2 regions of the Streptococcus sp. SP8 genome follow, and region 1 is predicted to be linked to the other one. Evidence: predicted binding sites of a transcription regulator. Region 1 holds the regulator's gene; the other holds the start of a gene.
What was found. The regulator CtsR, encoded in region 1, represses protease genes until heat stress. The targets are predictions, from matches to a motif close to TTGGTCAAAAAAGGTCAAANA.
Positions count from the first base shown of each region.

Region 2: a site for CtsR is predicted at 3,066-3,086, ahead of clpP (ATP-dependent Clp protease proteolytic subunit ClpP). Genes of this name have one in related genera too.

Region 1 covers NZ_JAQFJL010000007.1:47,916-55,693, forward strand. The annotation lists gene PCY11_RS06520 (Ig-like domain-containing protein) at 1-536, shown strand, start outside; gene PCY11_RS06525 (alpha-L-fucosidase) at 642-4,133, shown strand; gene PCY11_RS06530 (LPXTG cell wall anchor domain-containing protein) at 4,152-4,352, shown strand; gene PCY11_RS06535 (CtsR family transcriptional regulator) at 4,727-5,191, shown strand; gene PCY11_RS06540 (ATP-dependent Clp protease ATP-binding subunit) at 5,192-7,621, shown strand; gene PCY11_RS06545 (ECF transporter S component) at 7,631-7,778, shown strand, end outside.
Region 2 covers NZ_JAQFJL010000012.1:1,785-9,562, reverse strand. The annotation lists gene mgtA (magnesium-translocating P-type ATPase) at 1-2,182, shown strand, start outside; gene upp (uracil phosphoribosyltransferase) at 2,402-3,031, shown strand; gene clpP (ATP-dependent Clp protease proteolytic subunit ClpP) at 3,160-3,750, shown strand; gene PCY11_RS08020 (DUF2129 domain-containing protein) at 4,028-4,306, shown strand; gene PCY11_RS08015 (ABC transporter substrate-binding protein) at 4,415-5,572, shown strand; gene PCY11_RS08010 (branched-chain amino acid ABC transporter permease) at 5,654-6,523, shown strand; gene PCY11_RS08005 (branched-chain amino acid ABC transporter permease) at 6,527-7,474, shown strand; gene PCY11_RS08000 (ABC transporter ATP-binding protein) at 7,474-7,778, shown strand, end outside.

The DNA of each region.
Region 1 (7,778 bases):
GTGTGGTTCAAGAAGGTCAAAAAGGCCGCAAATTGCGCTTGGTGGAAGTTTCTCAAGAAAATGGTGTGGAAAGCCGGAAGGAACTGGATGCCTTTGTAGAGCTAGATCCAGTGGCAGAAATTACAGAGGTGGGCACTAAAGAAGTACTTCCAGACACTCCACAACCAGAGCCACAGCCAGAACCTCAGCCACAACCAGAGCCACAACCAGAGCCACAACCGCAACCGCGGCCAGAGCCACAACCGCTTCCGAACCCAGAACATCCTCATGGCTCAGAAGGACCAGTAGCTGCCGCAACTCCTCAAGCATCTCTTGAGGTCAAAGCAGTGCGTCAGGAAGGGACAGATGCAGCAGGGAAGGAAGTCGAGAAAACAGCTCAAACACCAGCAGTTTCAGCTGCTCCAGTTTCCGAAGGGACTTTACCAAATACAGGAACGGAAGAAAGCGTCGCAAGCCTTGTGGTAGGTCTCTTAGCAGCAGGTCTTGCCGGTACTGTGCTGGATGATCAGAAAAAAAGAGCCGATAAGGCCAAGTAAAAAGCTGGATAAGCCAGCAACTATACGGTGAAAAGTTCACAGGTAACAGAAAGAGGATGGGGAAAGTCTCCACCCTCTTTACCTGATGACATAAAGGAATGGAATATGGGAAAAAGATTAGTTGATCAGAGAAATCGATTTGGCATTCGTAAACTCTCAGTAGGCGTCTGCTCGGTAGTCGTAGCGACTTGTTTTTTGGGAGTGACTACCAGTTACGCAGAGGAACAAGCTGAGAATAGTGAACCACGTGAAGAACGGGTTGAAACGAGCAATGCAGGAGATCAAGGAAAGGAGGAGAAAACTGTGAACGAGCACCAAGAAGAATCAGAACAGTCCTCACCAGCTATTAGTGAGAAAGAAAATCGCGCAGTTAGCCAAGGGACAGAAGCAAGCCAACCAGCCACTTCTCTAAATGAGGAGCCTGAGATTGCGGATTATGGACCACTTCCAAGCAAGGCTCAGATGCAATATCACCGCGAAGAGCTAGCAGCTTTCATCCACTTTGGGATGAATACTTACTACGATCGTGAGTGGGGAGATGGGCAAGAAGACCCTTATTATTTCTATCCAGAGCATCTAGATACCGATCAGTGGATCAAAACCCTGAAAGAAGCGGGCTTCAAACGAACCATCATGGTCGTCAAGCACCACGATGGCTTCCTCTTGTACCCTTCTAAATACACTGACCATACCATTGCTAAAAGTGGTTGGAAGGAAGGAAAAGGCGATATCCTAGCCGAGGTTTCTGCTTCTGCCAGCAAGTATGACATGGATATGGGGGTCTACCTCTCGCCTTGGGATGCTCACAGCCCGCTCTACCATGTGGATACAGAGGACCAATACAACGAATACTATCTCAACCAGCTCAAAGAAATCCTTGAAGATCCAAAATATGGAAACAAGGGCAAGTTCGTAGAAGTCTGGATGGATGGAGCGCGGGGCGATGGGGCTCAAAAAGTCACCTATACCTTCGACAAGTGGTTTGATGCCATTCGTAAGGCCCAAGGGGACATTGCCATCTTCTCAGCTGAGCCCACCAATGTTCGTTGGATCGGAAATGAAAAGGGAATCGCTGGAGATCCAGTTTGGCATAAGGTCAATCCAGATAAGATCCGCAACAATCCATCCAATAGTTACCTCAATCACGGGGATCCAGAAGGGAAGCAATACTCAGTGGGAGAAGCCGATGTCTCTATTCGCTCCGGCTGGTTCTACCATGACAATCAAGAGCCTAAGTCCTTGCGCGAATTGATGGACATTTACTTCAAATCGGTCGGCCGTGGAACTCCACTCTTGCTCAATATTCCACCCAACCAAGACGGAAAATTTGCGGATGCCGATGTGGCCCGTTTGAAAGAATTCCGTCAGACCTTGGACCAACTCTACAGTGTGAACTATGCGGCAGGAGCTTTGGTAGAAGCTGACTCGACACGACGCAATCCGCTCTACAAGGCCAGCCATTTGACAGATGGTGATGAAAAGACCAGTTGGGCACCTGCAGATGATGCCAAGACCGGCTCTTTTGTTCTCGATCTTGGAAAAGAACAGCATTTTGATGTGGTAGAGCTTAAAGAAACCATCGAGAAAGGCCAACGGATTTCTGGCTTCACCATTGATGTGGCAGTGAATGGCCAATGGGTTCCATATGGTGCTGGCTCAACCGTAGGATACCGCCGATTGATCAAAGGGCAACCAGTTGATAGTCGCTATATCCGGGTGTCCATCACCGATGCCCAAGCTACTCCAATCTTGAACGGAGTCTCTGTCTATAAGACGCCAGCTAGCATTGAAGAAACCGATGGCTATCCGCTTGGTTTGACTTATCATTCTGACCGGACAGCAGAGCGGGCCAATGGCCAATGGAATGAAGAGGGAGAAGGCGTTCGAGGCACCTCTATGTGGACCAAAGAAAAGGGAGCTTCGGTGACCTATCAGTTTGAAGGCACTAAGGCCTATGTGATCGCAACTGTCGACCCTGGTCATGGGGAAATGGATGTCTATGTCGATGGCCAAAAGCTAGCGACCATCAATACCCAAAGCCCAAGCCGCAAACGTAGCCAAAAGGTCTATGAAACACCGGATTTGACAGCAGGATCTCACACCTTGACCTTGGTCAATAGCAAGGGAGATGCGATCGCAACGGAAGGGATTTATGCTCTCAATAACCAAGAAAAGGGTCTCTTTGAATTTGCTCAGCCAACCCTAGCTGTTAAGAAAGGCGACCCAGCGCAAGTCGTCGTCAAGAGAAAAGGTGGCTCTAAAGGAAGTGCCAGTCTCAAATTAATCACAGAACCAGGAACAGGGGTTCATGGCAAGGTCTACAAAGATACCAACGTCACCCTTGAGTTCGCAGATGGAGAGACGGAAAAAACAGTCCAAGTTCCAACCCTTGATTTTGCAGGAAAAGCGACCGACGTCTATGACTTTAAGGTCAAATTGCTCCATCCGGATCAAGGAAGTCTGGTCGGCTTTATTCCAGAACTGACAGTCCAAGTGATGAATGAAGACCAGTTGCCAGAAAATCGCAAAGAAGTGGATGACCAAGATCCGAAACTGCATTACAGTGAGGGTTGGCACCATGAGACGGACAACAAAGACTTTTCAAATGGCACAGAATCTTGGTCCAGCTTTAACCAAGTGACCGATGAGGAAGGCAAGAAACACATTGAAGTGACCATTACCTTTAAGGGCACGGGTGTGGAGGTTCGAGGAGTAGTCGACCCAAGTCATGGTCTTTACAGCGTCACCCTGGATGGAAAAGAAATAGCCTTCGAAGAAGGTCGTGGCTATGATTATGAAATCGAAGGCGATCATTATTTCAGTGGCTATGGAGATCAACGCAAGCTCGACCAGAGTTTGGTCAATCTGCAAGGTCTAGCAAAAGGTTATCACCAATTACGCTTGCACCTAGATCCAGCCCTCAATGACCCTCAGTCATCCAGAGCCATCCAGGTAGACCGATTTATCCTATCAGGGAAAGATAGCCAGTTGCTCAGTCAAGAAGAGCTACAACAGATCATCAGAGAAGGAGTAGAAAAGATCAAGGCTACTTCTCTCGATCGCTTGAAAGCAGATCTCAAACCGACGGTTCAAGGACAATTGACGGACTTGACTCAGTTGTTGGATCAAGAGCGGCCAGATTTGGTTGCTGCAGCTAATCAAGTCGAAGCCCTTGAAACCATCTTAGAAGATGCTCGCAATTATGAACCGCTGACGCAGACACGCCCAGACGAAGGTGTTCGGGATTTGATTCTTGAAAAACCAGAACTACTCATCGAAGCGGAGGAGATTCCATTTGAGAGTCAAACGCGTGAGAACAAGGACTTGGCCAAGGGCGAAAGCCGGATCCTTCAAGCAGGGAAGGTCGGACGCCGCTTGAAATTGATCGAGGTTCGACAAGAAGAAGGCAAAGAAATTCGGACAGAAGTCGATGCCTTTGTCGAAGTGGATGCCCAGGATCAGATTACGGAAGTCGGGACGAAGGAAGCGGAAAAAAGTCCGTTGATAGCTGATATGCCGACTCCAACCACTCCTGTCACCCCAAGTAAGATGCAACCAGAAGTTATGACTCTTTCTCAAGCTGAAGACAAAAAATAAAAAGGAAGACCTGTTCTCTTGCAACCGAAAACCCCAGAAGCAGTTTCTGTTTCGACTTCAGACCATCCGGAAAAAGAAGTGGTTAAAAGTCCTTCTCTACCATCGGAAGGAAAACTTCCTAAAACCGGTACAAAACAAAGTGGATTGTTTGCTTGGTTAGGTCTTCTTGGTCTAGGATTCTTGGGCGGAGGCGCGAAATTTGCTCGTCGCAAAGAGTAGCTCCTTCTTCGCATAAGAGGCTGGGACACAAGTCCTAGCCTCTCAATTATTTTTGGATTGTCGAGCAAGACGCAGTGGTTGAGTGGGCTCTACTGCGCTGATTTCATCAGCTTTTACAGCCCTACTCAACTGTGCGGAGGTGGGACGACGAAATCGAATTCTAACGAATTACCGATTTCTGTCCCACTCTCTTTTATTTTTCTCCCTTCCTTAAGAGATTCCCATTTCCATAGAGTCTTTGCTTTATTTACAGCCGTAAAAATTGTATAATAGTCAAATAAGGTCAATGATGAGAAGGAACACTCCAAGGCCATTTTTTATGGGCCAAAGAACAGAGCATCCATCTAGAAAAAAACAAGCCAGAAAGGAGCATCATGGCAAATAAGAACACATCTGATAGCATCGAAGCTTATATTAAGGCCTTGCTGGCTCAAGCTGGCATGGCAGAGCTCAAAAGAAGTGAGTTAGCCGATGTCTTTCAGGTCGTACCTAGTCAGATTAACTATGTCATTAAGACTCGTTTTACCGAGAGCCGAGGCTATATTGTAGAGAGCAAGCGCGGTGGTGGTGGCTATATCCGCATTGGCAAGGTCCAGTTTTCAGATCACCATCAGATGCTCCAAGACTTGGCAGCCAATATTGGAGAGACCATCAGCCAGCAGGTCTTCCATGATATCCTCCAGATGCTCTATGAAGAAAAATTATTGACAAAACGTGAGGCTCAGCTCTTGCTTGCGACGACCTCCGATGAGGTCCTAGGTCGAGATGCTCTCATCCTACGAGCAACGATGCTGAAAAAAATCATTCAACAAGTAGATAGAAAAGGAAATACCGACTAGATGAACTATTCAACAGCACTGTTAGAAAGTATAGAAGCGGCCCAAATACTAGCAGGCCACTATCAGGGGCATACCTTAGATACTTGGCATCTCCTGACGGCTATGGCCAATAATCCCTATAGCGTGGCAGGTTCTGTACTGAACGATTATCCTATGCAGATCGATGAGTTTCAGGATGCGGCGGAGCATATTACAGGCCAAGCTTTTCAAAGCGACAATCGGTATGAAATCTTCCCATTTTCTTATCGGATGGAAGCCATTATGAAGCACGCAAGAGAGATTGCCCAGGTCCTTCATGCCAAGACCTTGGGAACAGAGCATGTGCTCCTCTCTCTTCTAGCAGACCGTGGGACCTTGGCGAGCCAAGTCATGGAGTTTGCCGGCTTTGCCTTTACAGAGCAAGACAAGGGAGTTCCTATTGCCTCTCTTCGAAAGAATCTTGAGGACAAGGCAGGCTGGGACAAGAATGATATCAAAGCCATTCGGAGTCTCTATCGCGCCCAAAACCCTAACCGCCAAACCATGGGAAATATGATGGGCATGCCCCCAAGCACCAGTGGAGGTCTTGAAGATTATACCCGTGATTTGACAGAAATGGCGCGTGCAGGCCAGCTTGAGCCTGTGATTGGTCGGGATGCAGAGATTTCACGCATGATCCAAATCCTCAGCCGCAAGACGAAGAACAATCCTGTATTGGTGGGAGAAGCAGGGGTCGGAAAAACAGCCCTTGCCTTAGGTCTGGCCCAGCGTGTCGCTAGTGGCAATGTACCAGCTGAAATCGCGCAGATGCGTGTTCTGGAATTGGATCTCATGAATGTCGTTGCTGGGACGCGCTTCCGTGGGGACTTCGAAGAACGGATGAACAATATCATCCAGGACATCGAAGAAGACGGTCACGTGATTCTCTTTATCGATGAACTGCATACTATTATGGGGTCAGGATCCGGTATTGATTCGACCTTAGACGCAGCCAATATTCTAAAACCAGCCCTGGCACGGGGAACCTTGCGTACAGTTGGGGCAACGACCCAAGATGAGTACCAAAAGCATATTGAAAAAGATGCAGCCCTCTCTCGGCGTTTTGCGAAAGTCACCATTGAAGAGCCAAGTGTTGCAGATAGCATCCAAATTCTCCAAGGCTTGAAAGAAACCTACCAGGACCACCATCATGTGACCATTACTGATGAAGCGATCGAAACAGCTGTCAAATATGCCCATCGCTATTTGACCAGCCGTCAATTGCCAGATTCAGCCATTGATCTCTTGGATGAAGCGGCAGCTACTGTACAAAACCGCGATTCCAACGGTCACGTAAAAGAAGAGTTGACCGCCTTAGACCGGGCCTTGATGGACGGCAAGTGGAAGAAAGCAGCCCAGCTCTTAGAAGTAGAGGCCGCTCCCATTGTCTACAAAAAAGAAGTCACTGACCAAGATGTCTTGGTGACCTTGAGCCAATTATCCGGTATTCCAACTCAAAAACTGACCCAAACCGATGCCAAGAAGTACCTAAACTTAGAAGCAGAATTGCACAAGCGCGTGATTGGTCAAGACCAAGCCGTTTCGAGTATCAGTCGGGCTATTCGACGCAATCAATCGGGGATCCGTAGCAACAAGCGTCCGATCGGTTCTTTCATGTTCCTAGGACCTACCGGTGTCGGAAAAACAGAGTTAGCCAAAGCTTTGGCGGAAGTTCTGTTTGATGATGAATCGGCCCTCATCCGTTTTGATATGAGTGAGTACATGGAAAAATTCGCGGCCAGTCGCCTCAACGGAGCTCCTCCAGGCTATGTGGGCTACGAAGAAGGAGGCGAGTTGACCGAGAAAGTCCGCAACAAACCATATTCAGTTCTCTTATTTGATGAGGTGGAAAAAGCCCATCCAGATATTTTCAATGTCCTTTTGCAAGTCTTGGATGACGGAGTCTTAACCGATAGCAAAGGCCGGAAGATCGACTTCTCCAATACCATTATCATCATGACCTCAAACCTGGGAGCAACAGCCCTTCGGGATGATAAGACCGTTGGCTTTGGTGCTAAAGATATCCGCTTTGACCAAGCCAATATGGAAAAACGCATGTTTGAAGAGTTGAAGAAGACCTATCGTCCAGAGTTTATCAACCGGATTGATGAAAAGGTGGTCTTCCATAGTCTCTCCAGCGAGGATATGCAGCAGGTAGTGAAAGTCATGGTCAAACCGCTCATCGCGACCTTGGCCGAACAAGGCATGACCCTCAAATTCCAGCCTTCAGCGCTCAAGTTGCTAGCAACCAAAGGCTACGATCCAGAAATGGGAGCTCGCCCACTGCGTCGTGTCTTGCAGACCGAAGTGGAAGATCAACTAGCAGAGCTATTGCTGAAAGGGCAAGCCCAAGAAGGGCAAACCATCAAGGTTGGAACAACAGCCGGAACGATCAAGTTTGAGATTGTCTAGGAGGATGTCATGACGCTTCAGCGATTAACTCGTATTTCGCTTTTGGCGGCCCTTTGTGTCGCTCTACGTCAGGCTTTTGCCCCTTTTCCAAATGTCCAACCTATTTCTGCCATCTTTTTTCTCTTGGTGATATTTGAAGGGTATAGCTTTGCTTTTC
Region 2 (7,778 bases), on a different contig from region 1:
TATGATTCCAGCAGATGTGGTCTTGATTGATTCCCGTGACTTCTTTGTCCAACAATCTGGCCTCACAGGGGAAAGTGATGCTGTTGAAAAGGTTTGTCTCAGAAAAGCCGACAGTCAAAATTTAGATAGTCTCTTGGAGAGTGAAAGCTTGGCCTTCATGGGGACCAATGTCATCTCCGGCCGGGCGACAGCCTTGGTCTTGGTCGTGGGAGATGAAACCATGATGGGCGCCATTGAGCAAACCATCAACACCTATGACGAACCAACTTCATTTGAGAGAGAAATGAATACCATCTCTTGGCTCTTGATTCGGCTCATGTTAGTCATGGTGCCCGTTGTCTTTGTGATCAATGGCCTCACAGACGGTGACTGGTTAGAAGCAGGCGTCTTTGCCCTCAGCGTTGGGGTTGGTTTGACTCCTGAAATGTTGCCGATGATTATTACGGCGAGTCTTGCCAAAGGCTCCATCATCATGGCCAAGGAAAAAGTCGTCATCAAAAAACTCAATGCGATCCAAGACCTTGGGGCTATCGATATTTTGTGTACAGATAAGACAGGAACCTTGACCCAAGATGAAATCGTTTTGGAGTATCCGCTTGATATCCATGGCGATTTGGATCTATCAGTCCTTCGCCGGGCTTATTTGAATTCCTATTTCCAAACTGGGCTAAAAAATTTGATGGACCGGGCGATTATCAATCGAACCCATAAAGAAGCCAAGAAACATGAGATCGTCCGAGATCTAGATCAAACCTTCCATAAGATAGATGAATTGCCCTTTGATTTTGAACGTCGTCGCATGAGTGTCATTGTTAAAGACGAAGACGGTGTGGTCAGCATGGTGACCAAGGGTGCCTTGGAAGAAATGCTTTCTGTATCGACTTATGTTGAGTACAAGGGTGATATCAAACGATTAACAGACGAGGTCCGTCAAGAGGTCCTCGCTGAGGTCGCTCAATTAAATGAACAAGGTCTTCGTGTTTTGGGCGTCAGCTACAAAACCGACTTGGACGAAAATGAAATCTTTAGTGTTGAAGATGAAGGAGACATGATCCTAACCGGTTACCTGGCCTTTCTTGATCCACCAAAACCTTCTGCAGCTCCAGCGATCAAAGCTCTTGCAGAATATGGGGTTACCACTAAGATCTTAACTGGCGACAATGATAAGGTCACCCAAGCTGTCTGTGAAAAAGTAGGACTAGATGTCGAGCGGATACTTTTGGGAAGCGAAATCGATACGATGACAGACCAAGAGTTAGCACAAGTTGTGGAAACAACAACGGTCTTTGCCAAATTATCACCAGATCAAAAAGCGCGGATCATCCTCTGTCTCAAGAACAATGGCCACAAGGTGGGTTACATGGGAGATGGGATTAACGATGCTCCATCCATGAAGGTCTCAGACGTTGGGATCTCCGTGGATACCGCTGTGGATATTGCCAAGGAAACAGCAGATGTCATCCTTCTAGATAAGGACTTGATGGTTCTTGAAAAAGGCTTGGTCGAAGGCCGCAAGGTCTATGCCAATATGACCAAGTACATCAAGATGACGGTCTCTTCTAACTTCGGGAACATCTTTTCTCTGCTCTTTGCCAGCATCTTTTTGCCTTTCCTTCCAATGGCTCCCGTTCATTTGATTGTGCTCAATCTTATCTATGATCTTTCTTGTATCGCCCTTCCTTTTGACAATGTCGACAAGGAATTCCTCAAGAAACCTCGTATCTGGGAAGCAAACTCTATCATGCGTTTTATGGCCTGGATTGGTCCCATTTCATCTGTATTTGATATTATTACCTACATGCTTCTTTACTTCCTTGTTGTTCCTATGATTTTAGGTCATGGCTACAACCATGGAGCAGCAGATGCAGCAGCCTTTATCATGGTGTTCCAAACTGGATGGTTTATCGAATCCATGTGGTCTCAAACCATGGTTATCCATATGTTGCGTTCACCAAAACTGCCATTTATCCAAAGTCGTCCAGCCTTCTCAGTCGTGGTGACGACCCTAGCAGCAGCCTTCTTTGTAACCTCCCTTCCATATAGTCCTTTGGCTTCTATCTTGAAGTTGAGCCAACTAAATGGATTGTACTTTGTTCTATTGTTTGCTATTATCGTCCTTTATATGCTGAGTGTGACGGTTGTCAAACGTATCTATATTAAGAAATACAAAGAATGGTTGTAATTGATTGATAGAAAGAGTGAGTCCGAACTTAAAAAATTAAGTGTAAGGGCTCTCTTTTTTTTGTAAAATTTGGTATAATAAGAAGAATGTAAAGTTGGAAATGAAGATTTCCATGTGCTGTGAGTATCAAAGAGGGACTGAAAGAAAGAGTAGAGCTTGACTCCACTTTTATCATAGTTCTTTTTTGAAAAATAACAGCTTAGAAAGAAGGATCTCAAAATGGGAAAATTAGAAGTTATTACACATCCACTGATTCAACACAAATTGTCTATTCTCCGCCGCACGGATACCTCTACGAAGGCCTTTCGTGAATTGGTAGATGAAATTGCTATGTTGATGGGCTACGAAGTGTTGCGTGAATTGCCTCTTGAAGATGTTGAAATTGAAACTCCTATTACTAAAACCGTTCAAAAGCAAATCGCAGGGAAGAAATTGGCTATTGTCCCAATTCTTCGTGCAGGGATTGGGATGGTCGATGGTCTCTTGAGTTTGGTACCAGCTGCTAAGGTTGGCCATATCGGGATGTACCGTGATGAAGAAACCTTGAAACCAGTTGAATACTTGGTGAAATTGCCAGAAGATATTGATCAACGTCGTATCTTTGTAGTAGACCCGATGCTTGCTACGGGTGGATCCGCTATTCTAGCGATTGATTCCTTGAAAAAACGTGGCGCTAGCCATATCAAATTTGTCTGCTTGGTATCAGCGCCAGAAGGGGTGAAAGCTCTTCAAGAAGCTCACCCAGATGTTGATATCTTTACAGCAGCCCTCGATGATCATTTGAATGAACATGGCTACATTGTTCCTGGTCTTGGAGATGCGGGTGACCGTTTATTCGGTACCAAATAAGAAACCATTCATGATTCGTCCGAAAGGTGCTTAAGATTTGACCTTTTTTGACCATTGGTTTATAATAGCACATATACTTTGAACCTCACGAATCGTGAGAATGAATGGATACTAAAGGAGAAGAATAGATGATTCCAGTAGTTATTGAACAAACCAGTCGTGGAGAACGTTCTTACGATATTTATTCCCGTCTGTTGAAAGATCGAATTATCATGGTAACAGGACCCGTTGAGGACCAAATGGCTAACTCCATTATCGCTCAATTGCTCTTCTTGGATGCCCAAGATAATACAAAAGATATCTATATGTATATCAATACACCAGGAGGCTCTGTCTCTGCAGGTCTTGCCATCGTAGATACCATGAACTTTATCAAGTCAGATGTCCAAACCATTGTCATGGGGATGGCAGCTTCTATGGGAACAATTATCGCTTCAAGCGGTGCGAAGGGCAAACGCTTCATGTTGCCAAACGCCGAGTACATGATTCACCAACCAATGGGTGGTACTGGTGGTGGTACCCAACAAACCGATATGGCGATTGCAGCAGAACACTTGCTCAAAACACGGAATAACTTGGAAAAAATCCTTGCGGAAAATTCAGGTCAATCCATTGAAAAAGTGCATGCTGATGCGGAACGTGATAATTGGATGAGCGCACAAGAAACACTTGAATATGGCTTTATTGATGAAATCATGGCCAATAATAAATTGGGCTAAACCATCCTGTGGGAAGGCCCGTCAAGAGGCTGGGACAAAAGTCCTAGCCTCTCAATTATTTTTGGATTGTCGAGCAAAACGCAGTGGTTGAGTGGGCTCTACTTCGCTGATTTCATCAGCTTTTACAGCCCTACTCAACTGTGCGGAGGTGGGACGACGAAATCGAATTCTAACGAATTACCGATTTCTGTCCCACTCTCTTTTTTGCTCTCATAAAAGAGTAGTTCTTTTTCTTGAAATTTGATATACTAGTAACAGAACGAGAAAGGGATTGACCATGTTTGAGAAACAAGAAAGAACAGGCTTAATTGTTAAATTGTATTACAATCGCGACGGGAAAAAATTACAATCAGTCGGAGATGTCTTGTACCATTCTAAGAAATGCCGTTATGTCCAATTGTATGTGGACAGTGACAAGGCGGATCAAGTCATGGAAGACTTAAAGAAAGAACGTTATGTCAAAAAAGTCTTGCCTTGCCATCTCAAAGATTTAGATACAGATTTTGTGGGGAGTTTGCAACGATTGGAGACCCCATCTGTGGTAACAGAAGTTTAGAAAACGCAATCATTTGATGGATTGCGTTTTTTTTATTGACAATTGTCAGATAATTCGGTATATTCTTAATGTATTTATTTTAAGATTCATTTAAGGAGATCATTACAAATGAAGAAAAAATTTGCTCTTTCATTTTTAACCATTGCAAGTGTCGCTCTTCTTGCTGCTTGTGGTGAAGTTTCTACTTCAGGTTCAAACACAACTGGTAACGAAATCGGCAAAGAACTAAAAGTCGGTTTTAACTTTGAAAAAACTGGTGAAGTAGCAGCCTACGGTAGCGCTGAACAAAAAGGTGCTCAATTGGCCGTTGATGAAATCAACGCTAAGGGTGGAGCTGACGGTAAGAAGATCGTTGTCACAGATAAAGATAACAAATCTGAAACAGCTGAAGCAGCTACAGTCACTACAAACCTTGTCACTCAATCAAAAGTGAACGCTCTTGTAGGACCTGCAACTTCAGGTGCTACTGCAGCAGCGGTTGCCAATGCTGGTAAAGCAGGTGTTCCATTGGTTACACCATCTGCAACTCAAGATGATTTGACAAAAGGTCAAGATTACCTTTTCCGTGCAACCTTCATCGATAGCTTCCAAGGAAAAATCATTGCCAAATACACAACGGATAACTTGAAAGCGAAGAAAGTCGTTCTTTACTACGATAACTCATCTGACTATGCGAAAGGGATTGCTGAAGCCTTCAAGAAATCTTACAAAGGTGAAATCGTAGCAACAGAAACCTTCCAATCTAAGGATACAGACTTCCAAGCTGCTCTTACAAAAATCAAAGATAAAGACTTCGATGCGATTGTTCTTCCAGGTTACTACACAGAAACTGGTAAGATTGTAAACCAAGCGCGTGGTATGGGAATCAAACAACCAATCATTGGTGGGGATGGATTTAGCGATGCTAAGTTCGTTGAACAAGCAACACCTGCTGCAGCTACAGATATCTACTACGTAGCTGGATTCTCTACTGAAGGTGAAATGACTGATAAAGCCAAGAAATTCGTAGAAGCATACAAAGCGAAATACAATGAAGAACCTTCAATGTTCGCAGCTTTGGCTTATGATTCAGTTTACATGGTTGCAGAAGCATCTAAAGGTGCTAAGAACTCTGTCGAATTGAAAGATAACCTTGCGAAGTTGAAAGACTTGGAAGGTGTGACTGGTACAATGTCAATTGACAAGAACCACAACCCGGTTAAATCAGCTCTTATGATTGGCTTGAAAGATGGTAAAGTCAAATCAGTTGAGTCTGTTAAACCATAATTATCATTTGTTGTTTGTACAAGAGGCTGGGAGAATGAAAATTCCTGGCCTCGCTCTTTATTGTTAGAAAGGATGGTTCAAATGCTCCAGCAATTAGTGAACGGTCTAATCTTGGGAAGTGTCTATGCACTCTTGGCCCTTGGTTATACTATGGTGTATGGAATTATCAAATTGATCAACTTTGCCCATGGGGATATCTACATGGTAGGTGCCTTTATGGGATATTTCTTATTGAACTCATGGAAAGTAAACTTCTTTGTAGCCTTGCTCCTAGCCATGGTTGGGACAGCTATTTTAGGGGTTGTAATTGAATACCTGGCTTATCGTCCGCTTCGTCATTCGACTCGGATTGCTGCCTTGATCACAGCCATCGGGGTTTCCTTCTTGCTCGAATATGGGATGGTCTTCTTCGTCGGTGCCAATACCCGTTCCTTCCCGCAAGTGATTAAAACAGTTCGTTACAACTTTGGTCCTATTTCAATCTCCAATATTCAGTTGATGATCTTGGGAGTGTCTGTTTTCTTGATGGTCGCTCTTCAATTTATTATTCAAAAAACAAAGATGGGGAAAGCCATGCGGGCTGTATCTGTTGATAGTGATGCCGCTCAATTGATGGGGATTAACGTAAACCGTACGATCAGCTTTACCTTTGCTTTGGGATCAGCTTTGGCAGGTGCTGGTGGTGTCTTGATTGGTTTGTATTACAACTCGATCGAGCCTTTGATGGGGATGACACCAGGGATCAAAGCCTTTGTCGCAGCCGTTCTTGGGGGAATCGGAATCATTCCAGGTGCTGCCCTAGGTGGATTTGTTATCGGTTTGTTAGAAACCTTCGCTACAGCGATCGGTCTTTCAGACTTCCGTGATGCCATTGTGTATGCCATCTTGATTGTGATCTTGCTCATCCGTCCAGCAGGTATCCTCGGTAAAAATGTGAAAGAGAAGGTGTAAGCCATGAAACAAAATTTAAAAGTGAATTTAGTCTGGCTTGGTCTTTTGGTCGCAGGTTTTGCCTTGATCCAAGTCTTGGTTGCAGCGGGTGTGCTCAACCTCTTCTATATCCAAATTTTAGAACAAATCGGAATCAATATTATCCTTGCAGTTGGCTTGAACCTCATTGTTGGTTTCTCAGGTCAATTCTCACTCGGACATGCCGGATTTATGGCGATTGGTGCCTACTCTGCAGCCATTCTCGGTTCCAAATCACCAACCTACGGGGCTTTCTTTGGCGCGATGGTTTTAGGGGCTTTGATTGCTGGTGTCGTTGCCTTGATCGTTGGGGTTCCAACCCTTCGTTTGAAAGGGGACTACCTCGCGATTGCGACACTTGGGGTTTCTGAAATCATCCGGATCTTGATCGTCAATGGTGGTACTCTAACAAATGGTGCTGCTGGGATCCTTGGTTTGCCAGCCTTTACAACTTGGCAATTGGTTTACCTCTTTGTTGTCATTACAACGATCTTTACGATTAACTTCTTACGCAGTCCAATTGGACGCTCTACCCTTTCTGTTCGTGAAGATGAAATCGCGGCAGAATCTGTTGGGATCAATACGACCAAAGTCAAAGTCATCGCCTTTGTATTTGGTGCGATCACAGCGGCGATTGCTGGATCTCTCCAAGCCGGCTTTATCGGCTCTGTTGTTCCTAAAGACTACTCTTTCACCAATACTATTAATGTCTTGATCATTGTCGTGTTTGGTGGTTTGGGATCAATGTCCGGAACAGTTGTGGCAGCCATCGTCTTGGGTATCTTGAACATGGTGCTTCAAGACTTCTCAAGTGTCCGTATGATCATTTACTCATTGGCTTTGATTCTCGTGATGATCTTCCGTCCAGGTGGTCTTCTTGGAACATGGGAATTCAGCTTGAAAAAACTACTCTCAAAAAAGGAGGCTAACTAATGGCACTTCTTGAAGTAAAAAATTTAACAAAAAACTTTGGTGGTTTGACAGCCGTTGGGGATGTGACCATGGAACTCAATGAAGGGGAATTGGTTGGATTGATCGGACCAAACGGTGCCGGTAAAACAACCCTCTTCAACCTCCTAACAGGGGTATATGAACCAAGTGAAGGGACCATTACCTTAGATGGTCAGTTGCTAAATGGTAAAGCACCATATAAAATCGCTGCAGGTGGTCTGGGACGGACTTTCCAAAATATTCGTCTCTTTAAAGATTTAAGCGTTTTGGACAATGTCTTGATTGC